4 regions of the Alicycliphilus sp. T452 genome follow, and region 1 is predicted to be linked to each of the others. Evidence: predicted binding sites of a transcription regulator. Region 1 holds the regulator's gene; each other region holds the start of a gene.

Region 1 (4,409 bases):
GCGTCCACCGGGCTTGGCTCTGGCGGCGGCGAATGCGTCAGTACAATGACCGCAAGAATCGTGCCCTATGAGAATCCGACTGCCCTCCCTCCTTCTGCTTGGCGCCCTGGCACTGGCCTGGTTGCCGGGCGCGCATGCCGAGAAGGCTGACCGCAACAAGCCCATGAACATCGAGGCCGATGCGCTGCGCCACGACGAGCTCAAGCAGACCAGCGTGTTCACCGGCCATGTGGTCATGACCAAGGGCAGCATCGTGCTGCGCGGCGCGCAGCTGGACGTGCGCCAGGATCCCGATGGCTTCCAGTACGGCGTGGTGACGGCCGAATCGGGCAAGCGCGCCTTCTTCCGGCAAAAGCGCGACACGCCGCCGGGCCAGCCCGACGAGTTCGTCGAGGGCGAGGGCGAGGTCATCGAATACGACGGCCGTGCCGACACCGTGAAGTTCATCCGCCGCGCCGAGCTGCGCCGCTACCGCGAGGCCCAGCTCACCGACGAAGTCAAGGGCGCGGTCATCGTCTACAACAACCTCACAGACGTGTTCACCGTGGACGGGCAGAAGACCGCGCCGGCCGGCACCAGCGCGGGCACGCCCGGCGGCCGCGTGCGCGCCGTGCTGTCGCCCAAGGAGCCGGCCTCGGGCACGGCGCCGCCGCCCGCGCGCGCCGAGCCACCCGTGCTGCGCCCCACTCCCAGCCTGGGCGGCACGCAGTGAGCGCGGTCGTGGACGAGACGCGCACGCAGGGCGCGCCCGGGGCGCCGCAGGACGGCGCCAGCCGGCTGGAGGCGCTGCACCTGCAGAAGTCCTACGGCAGCCGCAAGGTGGTCAAGGACGTGTCGCTGGTCGTGCAGAAGGGCGAGGTGGTGGGGCTGCTGGGCCCCAACGGCGCGGGCAAGACCACGTCGTTCTACATGATCGTGGGCCTGGTGCGCAGCGACGGCGGCGACATCCGCATCGACGGCCACTCGGTGGCCAACATGCCCATCCACCGGCGCTCGCGCCTGGGCCTGTCCTACCTGCCGCAGGAGGCGTCGATCTTCCGCAAGCTTAACGTGGAGGACAACGTGCGCGCGGTGCTGGAGCTGCAGACCGGCGCGGACGGCCGGGCGCTGCCGCGCGGCGAGATCGAGCGCCGGCTCACCGAGCTGCTGCAGGAGCTGCGCGTGGACCACCTGCGCCAGTCGCCCGCGCTGGCGTTGTCGGGCGGCGAGCGCCGCCGCGTGGAGATCGCCCGGGCGCTGGCCACGCAGCCGCGCTTCATCCTGCTGGACGAGCCCTTCGCGGGCATCGACCCGATCGCCGTGATCGAGATCCAGCGCATCATCGGCTTCCTGAAGGCGCGCGGCATCGGCGTGCTCATCACCGACCACAACGTGCGCGAGACGCTGGGCATCTGCGACCACGCCTTCATCATCAGCGACGGCCATGTGCTCGCGCAGGGCACGCCGTCGGAAATCGTCGACAACGCGGAAGTGCGCCGGGTCTACCTGGGCGAGCACTTCCGCATGTGAGAGACATGGGCCGCGGTACGACACAAGGCCGGACGGCGGGTGCCGGGCCATGAAACCCAGCCTGTCGCTGCGCGTCTCGCAGCACCTGGCGCTCACGCCGCAGCTGCAGCAGTCCATCCGCCTGCTGCAGCTGTCCACGCTGGAGCTGGCGCAGGAGGTCGAGCAGATGCTCGACGAAAACCCCTTCCTGGAGCGCTCGGAGGACGATGCGCCGCCGGAGGAGCCGGGCGCGCCCCCTGCGGGCGAGCGCGGCAGCCAGGCCGAGGATGCTACGCCTTCAGGAGCTGCCGACGCAGACTGGTCGGGCGATGAAGGCCAAAACGACGCTGAAATGCCCGACATCGCCGCGCCCACCGACTGGGACGGCGACACCGACATCCCGGGCGACGACCGCGAGTGGGGGAGCGATGCGCCCGCAGGCGCCGGCAGCGGCTCCGGCGATGGCGACGAGGCCGACGCCGCGGACCTCGCGCACGGCCACGAATCGCTCGCCGACCACCTTGAGCGCCAGGCCCTGGCGCTGCGCCTGTCCGAGCTGGACATGGCGGCGCTGCGCTTTCTCATCGGCTCGCTCAACGACGACGGCTATCTGGACGAGCCGCTCGAATCCCTGGCCGCGAGCCTGGCGGACGAGGGCGACGCCGAGCAGCTCGACGAGCTGATGCACCGCCTGACCGTGGCCCTGCGCCTGCTGCAGAGCCTGGAGCCCGCGGGCGTGGGCGCGCGCGGGCTGGCCGAATGCCTGACGCTGCAGCTGCAGGCGCTGGACCGGGAAGAGGAGGGCGACCCCGAGGTGATCCAGGCCGCGCTGTGCATCTGCCGCCAGCCGCTCGACTTGCTGGCGCGGCGCGACGTGCGCCGCCTGGCCCAGGCCGCAGGCAGCAGCGACGACTGCACGCGCGCCGCCATGGCGCTGATCGCACGGCTGGAGCCGCGCCCCGGGCGGCGCTTCGCCGACGTGGAGCGCAACGTCATCGTGCCCGACGTGATCGTCCGGAAGACCGGGCGCGGCGCGCAGCAGAGCTTCAGCGTCCGCCTCAACCCCGACGTGATGCCGCGCCTGCGCGTGCACGACGTCTACGCCAACGCCCTGCGCGGCGGCAGCAAAGGCGACGGCCACCAGGCGCTGCAGGCCAGGCTGCAGGAGGCGCGCTGGTTCATCAAGAACATACAGCAGCGCTTCGACACCATCCTGCGCGTGTCCAGCGCCATCGTGGAGCGGCAGAAGAACTTCTTCGTGCATGGCGAGCTGGCCATGCGCCCGCTGGTGCTGCGCGAGATCGCCGACGAGCTCGGCCTGCACGAATCCACCATCAGCCGCGTGACCACGGCCAAGTACATGGCCACGCCCCAGGGCACGTTCGAGCTCAAGTACTTCTTCGGCTCGGGCCTGGGCACCGAGACCGGCGGCAGCGCGTCGAGCACGGCGGTGCGCGCGCTCATCCGGCAGTTCGTCGCCGCCGAGGACCCGCACAAGCCGCTGTCGGACGGCCAGATCGCCGACATGCTCAAGGAACAGGGCATAGAGTGCGCGCGCCGCACCGTGGCCAAGTACCGCGAGGCGCTGAAGATCGCGCCCGCCAACCTGCGCAAGGCGCTATAGAAAGAGATACCCCATGGCACGCATCGTCTTCGACCTGCCGGCGCACTTCGGCTTCAGCACCGAGCTGCAGGTCTACATCAGCCACGTCAACCAGGGCGGCCACCTGGACAACGCGCAGCTGCTCAGCCTGGTGTCGGAGGCGCGCGTGCGCTTCTTCCGCTCCCTGGGCTATGCCGAGGCGGACGTGGCGGGCCTGTCCACCGTGGTGGGCGACATGCTGGCGCAGTACAAGTCCGAGGCCTTCCATGGCGAGACGCTGCGCGTGCAGATGACGCCGCAGGACTTCAACCGCTACGGCTTCGACCTGGTGTTCCGCATGACGGAGAAGTCCCAGGGCCGCGAGGTCGCGCGCGGCAAGACCGGCATCGTCTTCATCGACCGGGCCGCGCGCAGGCCCGCGCCCATCCCCGAGCCCGTGCGCCAGCTGCTGCAGCGCGCCGCACAGCCGCAATGAACACCCTGCAACTCTTCCTGCCCTGCGCCGCCGGCGTCGAGGGCTTCCTGGCCGACGAGGTGCACGGCCTCACGGGCCTGTCCGGCCAGGACCTGCTGGTGGGCCGCGCCGGCGTGCTGGTGCGCGCCGCCTGGCGCGACGCGCTGCTTCTCAACCTGCACAGCCGCCTGGCCCAGCGCGTGCTGGTGCAGCTGGCCGAGCGGCCCTACCGCAGCGAGGACGACATCTACGCGCTGGCCGGCGACGTGGCCTGGGAGGCCTGGTTCACCCCGCGCCAGAGCTTCAAGGTGGAGGTGACGGCGCAGCACAGCCCGCTCAAGAGCCTGAACTTCGCCGCCCTGCGCGTGAAGGACGCCGTGGCCGACCGCTTCCGCGCCAAGGGCGGCAGCCGCCCCGACGTCGAGACGCGCTGGCCCGACGTGCGCATCCACCTGCACCTGACGCGCGAGCACGCCCAGCTGTACATCGACACCTCGGGCGAGCCGCTGTTCAAGCGCGGCTGGCGCGAGGACAAGGGCGACGCGCCGCTCAAGGAAACCCTGGCCGCAGCCATGATCGCGGCCACGGGCTGGGACCCGCATGGCGATGCGCCCATGCCGCTGTACGACCCCTGCTGCGGCAGCGGCACCGTGGTCATCGAGGCGGCGCAGATCGCCTGCCGCATCGCGCCCGGGCTCAGGCGCCGCTTCGGGTTCGAGAAGCTCCTGCCCTACCAGGCCCATGTCTGGTCCGCTATCAAAGAGGAAGCTACTGGCGCAGCCGTGGCAAGCCCTGTGCCCATTTTTGGCAGTGACGTATCGCACCGCATGGTGGACTTTGCCCAGCGCAACGCCGAGCGCGCCG
Region 2 (4,409 bases), on a different contig from region 1:
TCGGCCTCCACGGGCCGGGCGATGGCGGCGAGCAGCCGGTCGGCCGCGGCGGTCGCCTGGCTGGCGCCGCACTGCGGCAGCACGAGCACGAATTCGTCGCCGCCCATGCGCGCGGCCACGTCGCCGGCGCGGGCGCTGTCCTGGAGCCGGGCGGCCACGGCACCGAGCAGCGCGTCGCCCGCGGGGTGGCCCTGCGTGTCGTTGACCTGCTTGAATCGGTCGAGGTCGATGAACAGCAGCGCCAGCGGCGTGCCGCTGCGCCGCGCTTCGTGCAGCCTGCGCTCGGCCTGCGTGCGCAGCATGCTGCGGTTGGCCAGGCCCGTGAGCGCGTCGTAGTAGGCGAGCTGGTGGATGTGGGCGCGCTCGCGTTCGCGCTCCAGCAGCAGGGCGCACAGGTGCAGGCCCATGTCCACCAGGCGCTCGTGCAGCGCGTCGGGGCCGCGCGGCTCGCGGTAGTAGAAGGCCAGGGTGCCGAGCACGGTGCCGTCGCGTGCCTTGACGGGGTTCGACCAGCAGGCCCGCAGGCCGTGGCCGGTGAACGCCTGCTGCACGGGTGCCCAGCGCGGGTCGGTCGCGATGTCGGCGGACAGCGCCGGCCGGCCCGTGGCCGCAGCCGCGCCGCAGCAGCCGACCTCGGGGCCGATGGGCACGCCGTTGGTCAGGGCCTCGATCTCGGGCGACATGCTGGGCGCGGCGAGCACGCGCAGGCAGCCGTCGGCGTCCACCTCCAGCAGCGTGGCGGTGACTTCGGGCGCGATGCGCTCGATCTCGCGGCACAGCAGCATGGCCACGTCGTGCAGCGGCGCGTTGTGCGCCATCGCATCCAGCACCTTGTGCTGGAGCACTTCGTGCATCTTGGTGTGCGTGATGTCGGTGAGCACGAACACGATGTGTTCCAGCTCGCCCGCGGCGCCGCGCACCGGGTTCATCATGACCGAGGCCCAGAGCGGGCGCCCGTCGCTCGTGTAGAGCAGCAGCTGGGTCAGCATCTCCTGCCCGGCCTCGGCGCAGGCGCGCAGGGCATCGACGGTGTGCGTGTCGGTGTGTGGCCCGCAGGCCAGTTCAGGCAGCAGCCGCCCGGTCGCCTGGGCGCTGGCGAAGCCCAGCAGCCGCGTGAAGCCCGCATTCACGTAGGTGATGCGCCGGCCGGCATCGGCCACGACCATGCCGCTGCCGCTGCGGTCGGCGACGAGCGAGAGCTGGCGCAGGTGCTGCTGCTGCGCGCGCTGGGCCGTCACGTCCTTGAGGAAGGCGGTGTAGAGCACGCGCGCGCCGATCACCACGCGGGAAATCGACATCGACGCCCACAGCCGCGTGCCGTTGCGGCGCTCCACCGGCACGTCGCGCGAAGTGCCCACGATGCGGTTGACGCCCGTGGTGCGGTTGGTGTTCACGTAACCGTCGTGCGCCTCGCGGATGCCCGGCGGCACCAGCATGCCGACGTTGCGGCCCAGCACCTCGGCGCGCGGCCAGCCCCACAGGGCCTCGGCCGCCGCGTTGAGCAGCACCACGCGGTTGTGCTCGTCGATGACGACCACGGCGTCGACGGCCTGCTCCAGCGTTTGCACCAGGAGCTGCCCATGCAGATCCTGATCCGTGGGGGCTGAGCCGGGAAGGATGGGAGGAAGCACGGCGGAGTACGTAACTGTTGGTTGCGTAACTATTGTATTGCTTGCTTCTTATTTCCGGGCAATGGAAAGTCCGATGCCCGCCGCCCGCGGGGCGCGGCGTGCCGCGATGCCCTGGAAGGCCGATTGCAATTCCCGCAGCAGGGCGCGGCCCGCCAGCGGGAGCACGCATGGATCCATGCGGCGAACGGTGATGTCTCTGGTTTGCATGTTTTTCAATCGACCGCCAGCGGCTGCGGCCCGCAGAATTGTGCGGGCGGCGTGGCGCGGATCGATGTGACTTGTAGTTACATGAATATACGACCAGCCGTTTCTTTTTGGATAAAACGTTGCCAAATGTTGACAGTGTTTGACGCTCGTATCGCATGGTTTTGATGGTAGATGCCGACAGATGTGATGCGCGTCAAGAATTTGGTGGGGTTGCGGGTCGCCGCGCACTCCGGGCCGCATGTAACCGGCCATCAAGAGAAGAGGTTCCCGGTGCCTGCCTGGCAGGGATTCCCGATGGTTCCATGAAGGCCCGAGCAGGCCTGGCCGCGGCGCGGGCTGGCGATGCGCCTGGCGCAGATTGCGGCTGCGCGCCGACGGTCCGCCGCCCCATGGCCGTTGAAATCATGGATGCGGCGCGGCTCGCAGGCCTGCGGCGCAAGCAGGCAAGCCGGGGCCCGTCATTGCCCGCGCCGCACCTCCAGGTAGGTGCGTATGGCCCAGATCGCCTCCTGCGACAGCGTGCCCTCGAAGGGCGGCATGTAGACGCGCCCGTCGCGCGTACGCCCGCGCCTGACCGTGCCGAGGTAATAGTCGTCCATGTCGGTGTAGCAGGCGGCTTTCTTGCCGGCATCGGCCAGGCCGCTGCATTCCTCGTCGAACTTGCGCAGGTCCGGGGCGATGCCGCCCGAGACGGCCTCCAGGCCATGGCAGCGGGCGCAGTTCTGGTTGTAGGCCGAGCTGCCGATGCGCAAGGCCTCCTTTTGCGCGGCGCTCTTGCTGTAGGGGTTGGCCTCCAGCCATTTGCTGCCCAGTTGCGGCAGGCTGCTGGTGTCCACGGCCTGCGGCACCACATCGCCGTGGGCCATGGCACCCGCTGCGCTGCAGGCCAGGGCCAGGGCCAGCAACCGGTGCAGCGGGCGTTGCGGAAAACGTGGGGAAATGACGCGCATGGATGTCTCCTGTCAGGGAAAAGGGGGGATTCCCCTGCAGCGAAGCAATATGCGGACCAGACCGGAGCGTCTGCACATGGGGCAATGCACGGGTGAAGGCCGTGCCGCGGGGTGTTGCAGCCTGGAGCAATCAGGCGCGGTGCGGGTTGGAACACTTTTTGCAGGCAACGGTTGCGAGGGCATGGACGGAAAATGCCCGGGATCCCAGGAGGCCTTGTGATATCTGTGCACATGCGCCAAGCTTTCTGGCGCATGGCGCACTAAAAAACCGGGTCCATCGATGCCCGGATCTGGAGACATGATGAGCATCCCTTTTTCTGGCCCGCCGGCACAGCCGCAGGGGCCGGCCCAGGATTACGCAGAGGTCATAGGCAAGGCGCACCGGCGTTCCCAGCGCTATGGCGTGGTTGCCCGGGAAAGGCCGGACTTCTCCACGCTGGCGCAGTGCGATCTCAGCGACGTGGTGGAGGGCAACCGCTTTCTGTTCCAGTACGCCGAGCCGGTCATGGAGACGCTGTACGAGCAGATCGCCAACACCCACAGCATGGTGCTGCTGACCACCGCGCAGGGGCTGGTGCTGCACTCCCTGGGGGACAAGGATTTCCTGGAAAAGGCCTCCCGCGTCGCCCTGGCGCCTGGCGTGGACTGGTCGGAGAAGGCCAAGGGCACCAATGCCATAGGCACTGCCTTGAGCGAGGAGACGGCGGTCACGGTGCACGGCGAGCAGCACTACATGCACGCCAACCACGCGCTGACCTGCTCGTGCGCGCCGATTTTCAATCCCCATGGCCAGGTCGTCGGCGCGCTGGATGTCTCCGGCGACCACCGCAGCTACCACCAGCACACCCTGGCCCTGGTGCGCATGTCGGCGCAGATGATCGAGAACCAGATGCTCGCCGGCAGCTTCCCCCAGGCGGTCCGGCTGCACTTCCATGCGCGCCCGGAATTCCTGGGCACCCTGGTCGAGGGCATCGCGGTGTTCACCCCCGAGGGGCGCTTCCTGTCGGCCAACCGCAGCGCCCAGTTCCAGCTGGGCCTGCCCTTCAGCGCCCTGCAGGCGCGCACCTTTTCCTCGCTGTTCGACCTGCCGATGTCAGCCCTGCTGGAGCTGTTCGGCGGGGCTTCGCATGCGCCCAGGCAGCTGCACCTGCACAGCGGCGTCTCCGTCTGGTGCCGGGCCGACGTCAAGCCGGCCGGCCCCTGGGCGGCCCCCACGTTTGCCGAGCGGTCCGTCGCGGAGCAGGGCGGCGCGGCGCCCGCGCGCAAGGCGCAGCTGTCGTCGCTGCAGTACCTGGACACGGGCGACACCCAGGTCGCGGCGGTGATCCACAAGCTGCGCAAGGTGGTGGACCGCGACATACCGGTGATGATCCTGGGCGAGACCGGCACCGGCAAGGACCTGCTGGCCCGGGCGTTCCACAACGATTCCGCGCGGGCGCGCCAGCCCTTCGTGGCGGTCAACTGCGCGTCCATTCCCGAATCCTTGATCGAGGCCGAGCTGTTCGGCTACGAGGAGGGAGCCTTCACCGGCGCGCGCAAGAAGGGCGCCGTCGGAAAGATCGCCCAGGCCCACGGCGGCACCCTGTTCCTCGACGAAATCGGCGACATGCCCAGGCATCTG
Region 3 (4,409 bases), on a different contig from region 1:
CTGCTGCGCCTGGCGGGGCGCGACTGAGCAGGCAATGGCGCTATGCTTGCGCGCATGGGGCCTTTTCTCGATTCTTTCTGGCGCGCCGCTGCCTACTGCCTGATGCCGCGCGTCGTGGCGCTGTCGCTGCTGCCGCTGCTCTTGATCACCCTGGCTGCCTGGGGCAGCGGGCATTTCTACTGGCAGCCGGCAGTGGCCTGGATGCAGGCGGCGCTGGAGGGCTCCGACTGGCTAGGCCTGCTGTGGGGCTGGCTGCGCCACTTCGGCGTGGACAACCTGCCCGTGGTGCTGGCGCCGCTGCTGGTGCTGATGCTGGCCACGCCCGTGGTCGTCATCGTCTGCGTGCTGGCGGTGGCCGTGCTCATGGCGCCGGCCATCGTTTCGCTGGTGGCGGAGCGGCGCTTTGCACAGCTGCAGCGCAAGCGGGGCGGCTCTTTCGTGGTCAGCGTGCTGTGGTCGCTGGGCTCCACCATCGCCGCGCTGCTGGCGCTGGTGGTCTCCATGCCGCTGTGGCTCGTTCCCCCGCTGGTGCTGGTGCTGCCGCCGCTGATCTGGGGCTGGCTGACCTACCGCGTCATGGCCTTCGACGCGCTGGCCGAGCATGCGAGCAGGCCGGAGCGGCAGGAGATCTTCAAGCGCCACAGGCTGAGCCTGCTGACCATCGGCGTGCTGTGCGGTTTCCTGGGCGCGGCGCCCGGCATCGTCTGGGCCTCGGGCGTGGTGTTCGCGGCGGCGTTCTTCATGCTCGTGCCCATCGCCATCTGGATCTACACGCTGGTGTTCGCCTTTTCTTCCCTGTGGTTCACCCACTTCTGCCTGGCGGCGTTGCAGCGGCTGCGGGAGCAGGACGGCGACCCGTCCTCTCCCCTGGCCACGCCCGCCATTCCTGCCAGCCCACCGCCGCCGGCGCTCGCTCCTCCGCCTTCTCCGGACTCGCATCCCGCATGATTCCATCCTTCGGCCTCATCATCGTCGGCGACGAAATCCTCTCGGGCAAGCGCGCGGACAAGCACCTGCCCAAGGTCATCGAACTGCTGGCCGCCCGCGGCCTTGCGCTGGCCTACGCGGACTATGTGGGCGACGACCGCCCGCGCATCACCGCGGCCCTGCAGCGCGCGTTCGCCTCGGGCGACGTCGTCTTCAGCTGCGGCGGCATAGGCGCCACGCCCGACGACCACACGCGCCAATGCGCGGCAGCCGCGCTGCAGCGGCCCCTGGCGCTGCACCCCGAGGCGGCGGCGCTGATCCGCGAGCGCATGCAGGACGTCGCGCGCGAGCAGGGCGAGGCGTTCGATCCCGACCGGCCGGACAACGCGCACCGGCTCAACATGGGCGTGTTCCCCGAGGGCGCGCGCATCATTCCCAACCCCTACAACAAGATCCCGGGCTTCTCCTGCGACGGGCCGGGAGGCGGCACGGTGCATTTCATGCCGGGCTTCCCGGTGATGGCCTGGCCCATGGTGGAGTGGGTGCTGGACCACTACTGTGCCCAGTGGTTCAACCGCCAGCCCCAAACCGAGCATTCGATCGTGCTGCATGGCGCTATGGAGGCCGCGCTCACCCCGCTCATGGAGCGCATAGAGGCCGCGCACCCTGGTATCAAGGTGTTCAGCCTGCCCAGTGTCGATCACCCCGTGCACGGCAGGCACGTGGAACTGGGGGTCAAGGGCCCGGCCGCGCTGGTTCCGGCGGCATGGCAGGAGCTTTACCAGGGTCTGCACCAATCTGGTGCGGGCATGGGCCCCGAAATGGTGCGCAATATCTGAGAAGGTGCCCCACTTAGAATCCCGCACGCAATCGGTGCACCGTGCGCCGCCTGGAATCGAGGGCGACCACGGTGGAGCACCCCAGCCCCACGGGCGCCGCGCGGGCTGGCACGCAACCTGCTTTTCCTTGCGCATCCTTTTTCGATGCGCATTTCTATCCCTGGAGAACCCTGATGGCCAAGACCGTTGCAGACGTGATGAAGATGGTGGAGGAAAACGAAGTCAAGTTCGTCGACCTGCGCTTCACGGACACCCGTGGCAAGGAACAGCACGTGACCGTGCCGATCTCGCACTTCGACGAGGACAAGTTCACCTCCGGCCATGCGTTCGACGGCTCCTCCGTCGCCGGCTGGAAGGGCATCGAAGCCTCGGACATGCAGCTCATGCCCGACCCGAGCACGGCCAACATCGACCCGTTCTTCGAGGAAACCACGCTGTTCCTGCAATGCGACGTGGTCGAGCCCGGCGACGGCAAGGCCTATGACCGCGACCCGCGCTCCATCGCCAAGCGCGCCGAGGCCTACCTGAAGGCCTCGGGCCTGGGCGACACGGCCTACTTCGGCCCCGAGCCCGAGTTCTTCATCTTCGACGGCGTGCGCTGGAGCAACGAGCCGGGCAAGGTGTTCTTCGAGATCGAGGAATACGAAGCTCCCTGGAACAGCGGCACCAAGTTCGACGGCGGCAACCGCGGCCACCGCCCCACGACCAAGGGTGGCTACTTCCCCGTGCCGCCCGTGGACAGCACGCAGGACATGCGCGCCGAGATGGTGCTGATCCTCGAGTCCCTGGGCATCCCGGTCGAGGTGTTCCACCACGAGGTGGCCGGCGCCGGCCAGAACGAGATCGGCACCAGGTTCTCCACCCTGGTCGAGCGCGCCGACTGGACCCAGGTGATGAAGTACGTCATCTGGAACGTGGCCAACGCCTATGGCAAGACGGCGACCTTCATGCCCAAGCCCTACGCGGGCGACAACGGCTCGGGCATGCACGTGCACCAGTCGATCTGGAAGGACGGCAAGAACCTGTTCGCGGGCGACGGCTACGCGGGCCTGTCGGACTTCGCGCTGTACTACATCGGCGGCATCATCAAGCACGCCCGCGCGCTCAACGCCATCACCAACCCCGGCACCAACAGCTACAAGCGCCTGGTGCCCGGCTTCGAGGCGCCGGTCAAGCTCGCCTACAGCTCGCGCAACCGCTCGGCGTCGATCCGCATCCCCTACGTGGCCAACCCCAAGGGCCGCCGCATCGAGGCGCGCTTCCCCGATCCTTCGTCCAACCCCTACCTGTGCTTCTCGGCGCTGATGATGGCGGGCCTGGACGGCGTGGAGAACAAGATCCATCCGGGCGAGGCCGCCACCAAGGACCTGTACCACCTGCCGCCCGAGGAGGACAAGCTGGTGCCCACCGTGTGCCACAGCCTGGACCAGGCGCTGGAGGCGCTGGACAAGGACCGCGGCTTCCTGACCAAGGGCGGCGTGTTCTCCGACAACATGCTGGACGCCTACATCGAGCTCAAGATGGGCGAGGTGCAGCGCTTCCGCATGGCGCCGCACCCCGTCGAGTACGACATGTACTACTCGCTGTGACCGGCACGGGGGGGCATCACGGCCTCCCGGCGGTGTGCCACAGGGCGGCTGCGGCCGCCTTTTTGCATGGCGGACCGTGCGGGCCAATCGGGCGCCGCAATTGGCGGTCCGGGGTGATTGGGGGATACTCAGCGCCGCCGTGCATGCGCCGCGCATGTCATGTGAGGAATCCGATGAAACACAGCCACAGCCTGCTTGCCCTGACCATCATTGCCGCCATGCTGCAGCCCGCCTGGGCGCAGGACCGTATCTACCGCTGCGGCAACGAGTACACCAACAACGCCGCCCAGGCCAAGGAGCGTGGCTGCAAGCTCGTCGAAGGCGGCAACGTGACGGTGCTGCAGGGGCCGCGGCCGGCCGCGGCGGCGCCAGGCGGCGGGGCCGGCGCCAGCGGCAGCCCGCCGGCGAATGCGCCGCGCGTGGATGCTGCCGACCAGCGCGCGCGCGACGCCGATGCGCGCGCCATCCTCGATGCCGAGCTGCGCAAGGCCGAGGCGCGCCTGGCCGAGCTGCGCAAGGAATACAACGACGGCTATCCCCAGCGCTCGGCCCTGGAGATGCGCAACCCTCAGGGCTACATCGAACGCACGGCCGAGCTCAAGGCCGCCGTGGCCCGCGCCGAGGCCGACGTGGCCGGCATCAAGCGCGAACTCGCGCGCTTGAACAAGTAAGCGCGGGCAAGGCAAGGGGGCACCATCATTTCGGCACCCCGGCCCGCGGAGCGCTATCAGGCGCTCGATCTCATCTCCACGCTGGTGGCCGTGCTGCACCCCGATGGTGCAGTGGTGTTCGTCAACGCCGCGCTGGAGGACGCCCTGGGCCTGTCGCGCCGCATGCTGGAGGGCGCGGACTTCGGCGCGCTGCTGACCGACCCGGCCATCCTGCAGAAGGCGCTGGCGGGCGCGCGCGGGCGCGACTTCGCGGCGCTGCGCTTCGAGGCCGCGCTGCGCCGTCCTCCGCAGGACCCGCTGCCCGTGCACGCCAACGTGGCGCGGGCCGAACCTGGCCGCGAGGTGATCGTGGAGCTGTGGCCGCTGGAGGCCCAGGCGCGCCA
Region 4 (4,409 bases), on a different contig from region 1:
GTCAACCGCATGGTCGAGCGCCCCATGCTGCGCGGCGGCCAGGTGGTGGCGCGCCAGCTCATGAACCTCTCGTCCTCGTTCGACCACCGCGTGGTCGACGGCATGGACGCGGCGCGGTTCATCCAGGCCGTGCGCGCGCTGCTCGAAACCCCGGCCCTGCTGTTCGTGGAGTGAAGAAGACATGACCAAGGAAATCACGACCAAGCTGCTGGTGATCGGCGGCGGCCCCGGCGGCTACGTAGCGGCGATCCGCGCCGGCCAGCTGGGCATCCCCACGGTGCTGGCCGAAGGGGCCGGCCTGGGCGGCACGTGCCTGAACATCGGCTGCATCCCGTCCAAGGCCATCATCCACGCGGCCGAGGAGTTCGAGCGCGCGCGCCACCAGGCCGCGGGCTCGGCGCTGGGCATCCGCGTGAGCGACCCGCAGATCGACATCGCGCAGACCGTGCGCTGGAAGGACGGCATCGTCGCGCGCCTGACAGGCGGCGTCGGCACGCTGCTGCGCAAGGCGGGCGTGCAGGTGCTCAAGGGCTGGGCGCAGATAGAGGACGGCAAGACCGCCACCGTGCAGCTGCAGGGCGGCGAGAGCGTGCGCGTGCGCTGCGAGCACCTGCTGCTGGCCACGGGCTCCGAGCCCGTGGAGCTGCCCAGCATGCCCTTCGGCGGCCCGATCTGGTCGTCCACCGACGCGCTCTCGCCCGACGTCGTTCCGAAGCGCCTGGTGGTGGTCGGCGCGGGCTACATCGGCCTGGAGCTGGGCATCGCCTACCGCAAGCTGGGCGTCGAGGTCACCGTGGTCGAGGCCGCGCAGCGCGTGCTGCCCAGCTACGACGAGGAGCTGACCCAGCCCGTGCTCGACGCCCTGCAAAAGAGCGGCATCGTGCTGCACCTGGGCTGCAGCGTGCAGGGCTACGACGACAGGCACGGCGTGCACGTGCGCAACGACGCGCGCGCCGAGGACTTCGCGCTGCCCGCCGAGCGCGTGCTCGTCGCCGTGGGCCGCAGGCCGCGCACCGCGGGCTTCGCGCTGGAGTCGCTGCAGCTGGACATGGCAGGGCGCCACGTGGCCATCGACGCGCATTGCCGCACCTCCATGCGCAATGTCTGGGCGATCGGCGACGTGACGGGCGAGCCCATGCTCGCGCACCGCGCCATGGCGCAGGGCGAATGCGTGGCCGAGCAGATCGCGGGCCGGAACCGCCGCTTCGAGCCCATGGCCATCCCCGCCGTGTGCTTCACCGACCCCGAGGTGGTCGTCGTGGGCCGCACGCCGGGCGAGGCGCGCGCCGCGGGGCTGGACTGCATCGACGCCGCCTTCCCCTTCGCCGCCAATGGCCGCGCCATGACGCTGCAGGCCACCGGCGGCTTCGTGCGCGTGGTGGCGCGGCGCGACAACCACCTCATCCTCGGCTGGCAGGCCGTGGGCAAGGGGGTGGCGGAGCTGGCGACCGCCTTCGGCCAGTCCATGGAGATGGGCGCGCGGCTGGAGGACGTGGGCCACACCATCCATGCCCACCCCACGCTGGGCGAGGCCGTGCAGGAGGCGGCGCTCAAGGCGCTGGGCCAGGCGCTGCATATCTGACCCGGCTGCGCCGTGGATGAAGGGCCGCTACCGGCGATGGCCGGCAGCGGCCCTTTTGCGTGTGGAGCCTGTTTGGTGCGCCGCACCAAAGCCATGCACCAAAAACCGGCAGCGCCGTGCCTGCGGGCGGAGCCGTCCCCCTGGCTGCATGCTGGCACGGTCGTTGCATCAACCCTGCCGTGGCCGATGGGGGCCACGGGCCGGGCGTGGCATGTCTGCCCGCCGGCGGGGTCAACAGGTACCGTGCGAGGGCGTGATGAAGAAGATGAGACTGGTCATGGTGGGCAACGGCATGGCGGGGGTGCGCACGCTCGAAGAGCTGCAGAAAATCGCCCCAGGCCTGTACGACATCACCGTCTTCGGCGCCGAGCCGCACCCCAACTACAACCGCATCCTGCTCTCGCCGGTGCTGGCGGGCGAGCAGCAGCTCTCGCAGATCGTGCTCAACGACTGGGCCTGGTACGAAGACAACGGCATCGCCCTGCACGCCGGCTGCACCGTCACCCATGTGGACCGCGCGCGCCGCATGGTGCATGCCGTCCATGCCGGCGGCGGGACCGTCAGCGCGCCCTACGACCGCCTGATCCTCGCCACGGGCTCCAGGCCCTTCATCCTGCCCATCCCCGGCAGCCGGCTCGAAGGCGTGCTGGCCTACCGCGACATCGCCGACACCCAGGCCATGATCGACGCCGCCGCCCGGTACCCGCGCGCCGTGGTCATCGGCGGCGGCCTCCTGGGCCTGGAGGCCGCCAACGGCCTGATGAAGCGCGGCATGCAGGTCACGGTGGTGCATGCCGGCGAATGGCTCATGGAGCGCCAGCTCGACCGCGTGGCGGGGCGGATGCTGGAGAAGGCGCTGGCCGGGCGCGGCATGCGGTTCCTGATGCGGGCGCAGACCGCGGCGCTGCTGGGCAACGAGGCGGGCCGCGTGCGCGCCGTGCGCTTCGAGGACGGCGGCGAGGTGCCCGCCGACCTGGTGGTGATGTGCGTCGGCATACGCCCCGACACCGAGCTGGCCGAGCGCATGCGCCTGCATGTCGACCGCGGCATCGTGGTCGACGACACCCTGCAGACCATCACCGACGCGCGCATCTACGCCGTGGGCGAGTGCGCCGCGCACCGGGGCGTGGCCTACGGTCTGGTGGCGCCGCTGTTCGAGCAGGGGCGGGTGGCGGCGAACCACCTGGCCGAGTTCGGCATAGGCCGCTACCAGGGCTCGCAGACCTCGACCAAGCTCAAGGTCACGGGCATCGACCTGTTCTCGGCGGGCGACTTCCAGGGCGGCGCGGGCACCGAGGAAATCGTGCTCAGCGACCCCGGCAGCGGCACCTACAAGAAGCTCGTGATCAAGGACGACAGGCTGGTCGGCGCCTGCCTGTACGGCAACACCGTGGACGGCGGCTGGTACTTCAAGCTGCTGCGCGACGCGCGCCCCGTCGCCGACATACGCGCCACGCTGGTGTTCGGCGAGAGCAACATCGGCGAGGGCGGCCACGCCGGCCAGAACCAGGCCGCCGCCTTGCCCGACGAGGCCGAGGTCTGCGGCTGCAACGGCGTGACCAAGGGCACGATCTGCAAGGCCATCAAGGACAAGGGGCTGTTCACCGTGGACGAGGTGCGCAGGCACACCAAGGCCAGCGCCAGCTGCGGCTCCTGCACCGGGCTGGTCGAGCAGATCCTGATGGCCACGCTGGGCGGCGCCTACGCCGCCACGCCCAAGACCAAGCCGCTGTGCGCCTGCACCGACCACGGCCACCAGGCAGTGCGCGACGCCATCCGCGCCAACCACCTCGTCAGCAAGGAAGAGGTCTTCGCCTTCATGGAATGGAAGACCCCGGACGGCTGCCCCGGCTGCCGCCCGGCCATCAACTACTACCTGATCAGCACCTGGCCCAAGGAGGCGCTGGACGACCCGCAAAGCCGCGCCATCAACGAGCGCAGCCACGCCAACATCCAGAAGGACGGCACCTACAGCGTGGTGCCGCGCATGTGGGGCGGCGAGACGAGCGCGGCCGAGCTGCGCCGCATCGCCGACGTGGTGGACAGGTACGGGATTCCCACCGTCAAGGTCACGGGCGGCCAGCGCATCGACCTGCTGGGCGTGAGGAAGGAAGACCTGCAGGCCGTGTGGCGCGACATAGGCATGCCCAGCGGCCACGCCTACGGCAAGAGCCTGCGCACCGTGAAGACCTGCGTGGGCAGCGAATGGTGCCGCTTCGGCACGCAGGACAGCAGCGCCCTGGGGCGCGACCTGGAGCGCGCGCTGTGGCGCATGTACGCGCCGCACAAGGTCAAGCTCGCCGTCAGCGGCTGCCCGCGCAACTGCGCCGAGAGCGGCATCAAGGACGTGGGCGTCATCGGCGTCGATTCGGGCTGGGAGATCTACGTCGCCGGCAACGGCGGCATCAAGACCGAGGTGGCGCAGTTCTTCGCCAAGGCCAAGACCGCCGGGGAGGTGATGGAGATCAGCGGCGCCTTCCTGCAGCTGTACCGCGAGGAGGGCTGGTATCTGGAGCGCACCACGCACTACGTTGCGCGCGTGGGGCTGGACCATGTGAAGAAAAAGGTGCTGGACGACGCGGCGAACCGCCAGGCGCTGTGGCGGCGCCTGCAGTGGGCGCTCGACGGCGAGCCCGACCCCTGGTTCGAGGGCGAAAAGGCGCGCGTGGACGGGCGCCAGTTCATCCCGATCGCCGTCGCCTGAACCGCATATTTCAAGCAAAAAAGGCCTGCAGCGCTTGTCAGGAAAGCGCTGCCAGCTGCGAAAGGCATAGCAATGACACACTGGAAATACATCTGCGAGGTGGACGACATCCCGCGCCAGGGC

The links. The regulator sigma-54, encoded in region 1, starts transcription at its own class of promoters, with help from an activator protein. The targets are predictions, from matches to a motif close to TGGCANGNAANCTGCTTT.
Region 2: pedF (cytochrome c-550 PedF) is a predicted target of sigma-54. The motif match lies at 2,830-2,847, and genes of this name have one in related genera.
Region 3: glnA (type I glutamate--ammonia ligase) is a predicted target of sigma-54. The motif match lies at 1,873-1,890, and genes of this name have one in related genera.
Region 4: nirB (nitrite reductase large subunit NirB) is a predicted target of sigma-54. The motif match lies at 1,735-1,752, and genes of this name have one in related genera.

Annotation. Positions count from the first base shown of each region.
Region 1 covers NZ_JBTNEH010000003.1:14,836-19,244, forward strand. Annotated here, with positions in the region: gene lptA (lipopolysaccharide transport periplasmic protein LptA) at 68-712, shown strand; gene lptB (LPS export ABC transporter ATP-binding protein) at 709-1,509, shown strand; gene ACX12L_RS03105 (RNA polymerase factor sigma-54) at 1,559-3,112, shown strand; gene ACX12L_RS03110 (acyl-CoA thioesterase) at 3,126-3,566, shown strand; gene ACX12L_RS03115 (THUMP domain-containing class I SAM-dependent RNA methyltransferase) at 3,563-4,409, shown strand, end outside.
Region 2 covers NZ_JBTNEH010000025.1:33,445-37,853, reverse strand. Annotated here, with positions in the region: gene ACX12L_RS18820 (EAL domain-containing protein) at 1-1,568, opposite strand, end outside; gene ACX12L_RS18815 (hypothetical protein) at 1,680-2,093, opposite strand; gene pedF (cytochrome c-550 PedF) at 2,297-2,788, opposite strand; gene ACX12L_RS18805 (sigma-54-dependent Fis family transcriptional regulator) at 3,090-4,409, shown strand, end outside.
Region 3 covers NZ_JBTNEH010000018.1:98,162-102,570, reverse strand. Annotated here, with positions in the region: gene ACX12L_RS16270 (sterol desaturase family protein) at 1-27, shown strand, start outside; gene ACX12L_RS16265 (EI24 domain-containing protein) at 43-948, shown strand; gene ACX12L_RS16260 (competence/damage-inducible protein A) at 945-1,766, shown strand; gene glnA (type I glutamate--ammonia ligase) at 1,940-3,355, shown strand; gene ACX12L_RS16250 (hypothetical protein) at 3,529-4,026, shown strand; gene glnL (nitrogen regulation protein NR(II)) at 4,051-4,409, shown strand, end outside.
Region 4 covers NZ_JBTNEH010000011.1:42,931-47,339, forward strand. Annotated here, with positions in the region: gene ACX12L_RS11620 (dihydrolipoamide acetyltransferase family protein) at 1-174, shown strand, start outside; gene lpdA (dihydrolipoyl dehydrogenase) at 182-1,582, shown strand; gene nirB (nitrite reductase large subunit NirB) at 1,839-4,286, shown strand; gene nirD (nitrite reductase small subunit NirD) at 4,359-4,409, shown strand, end outside.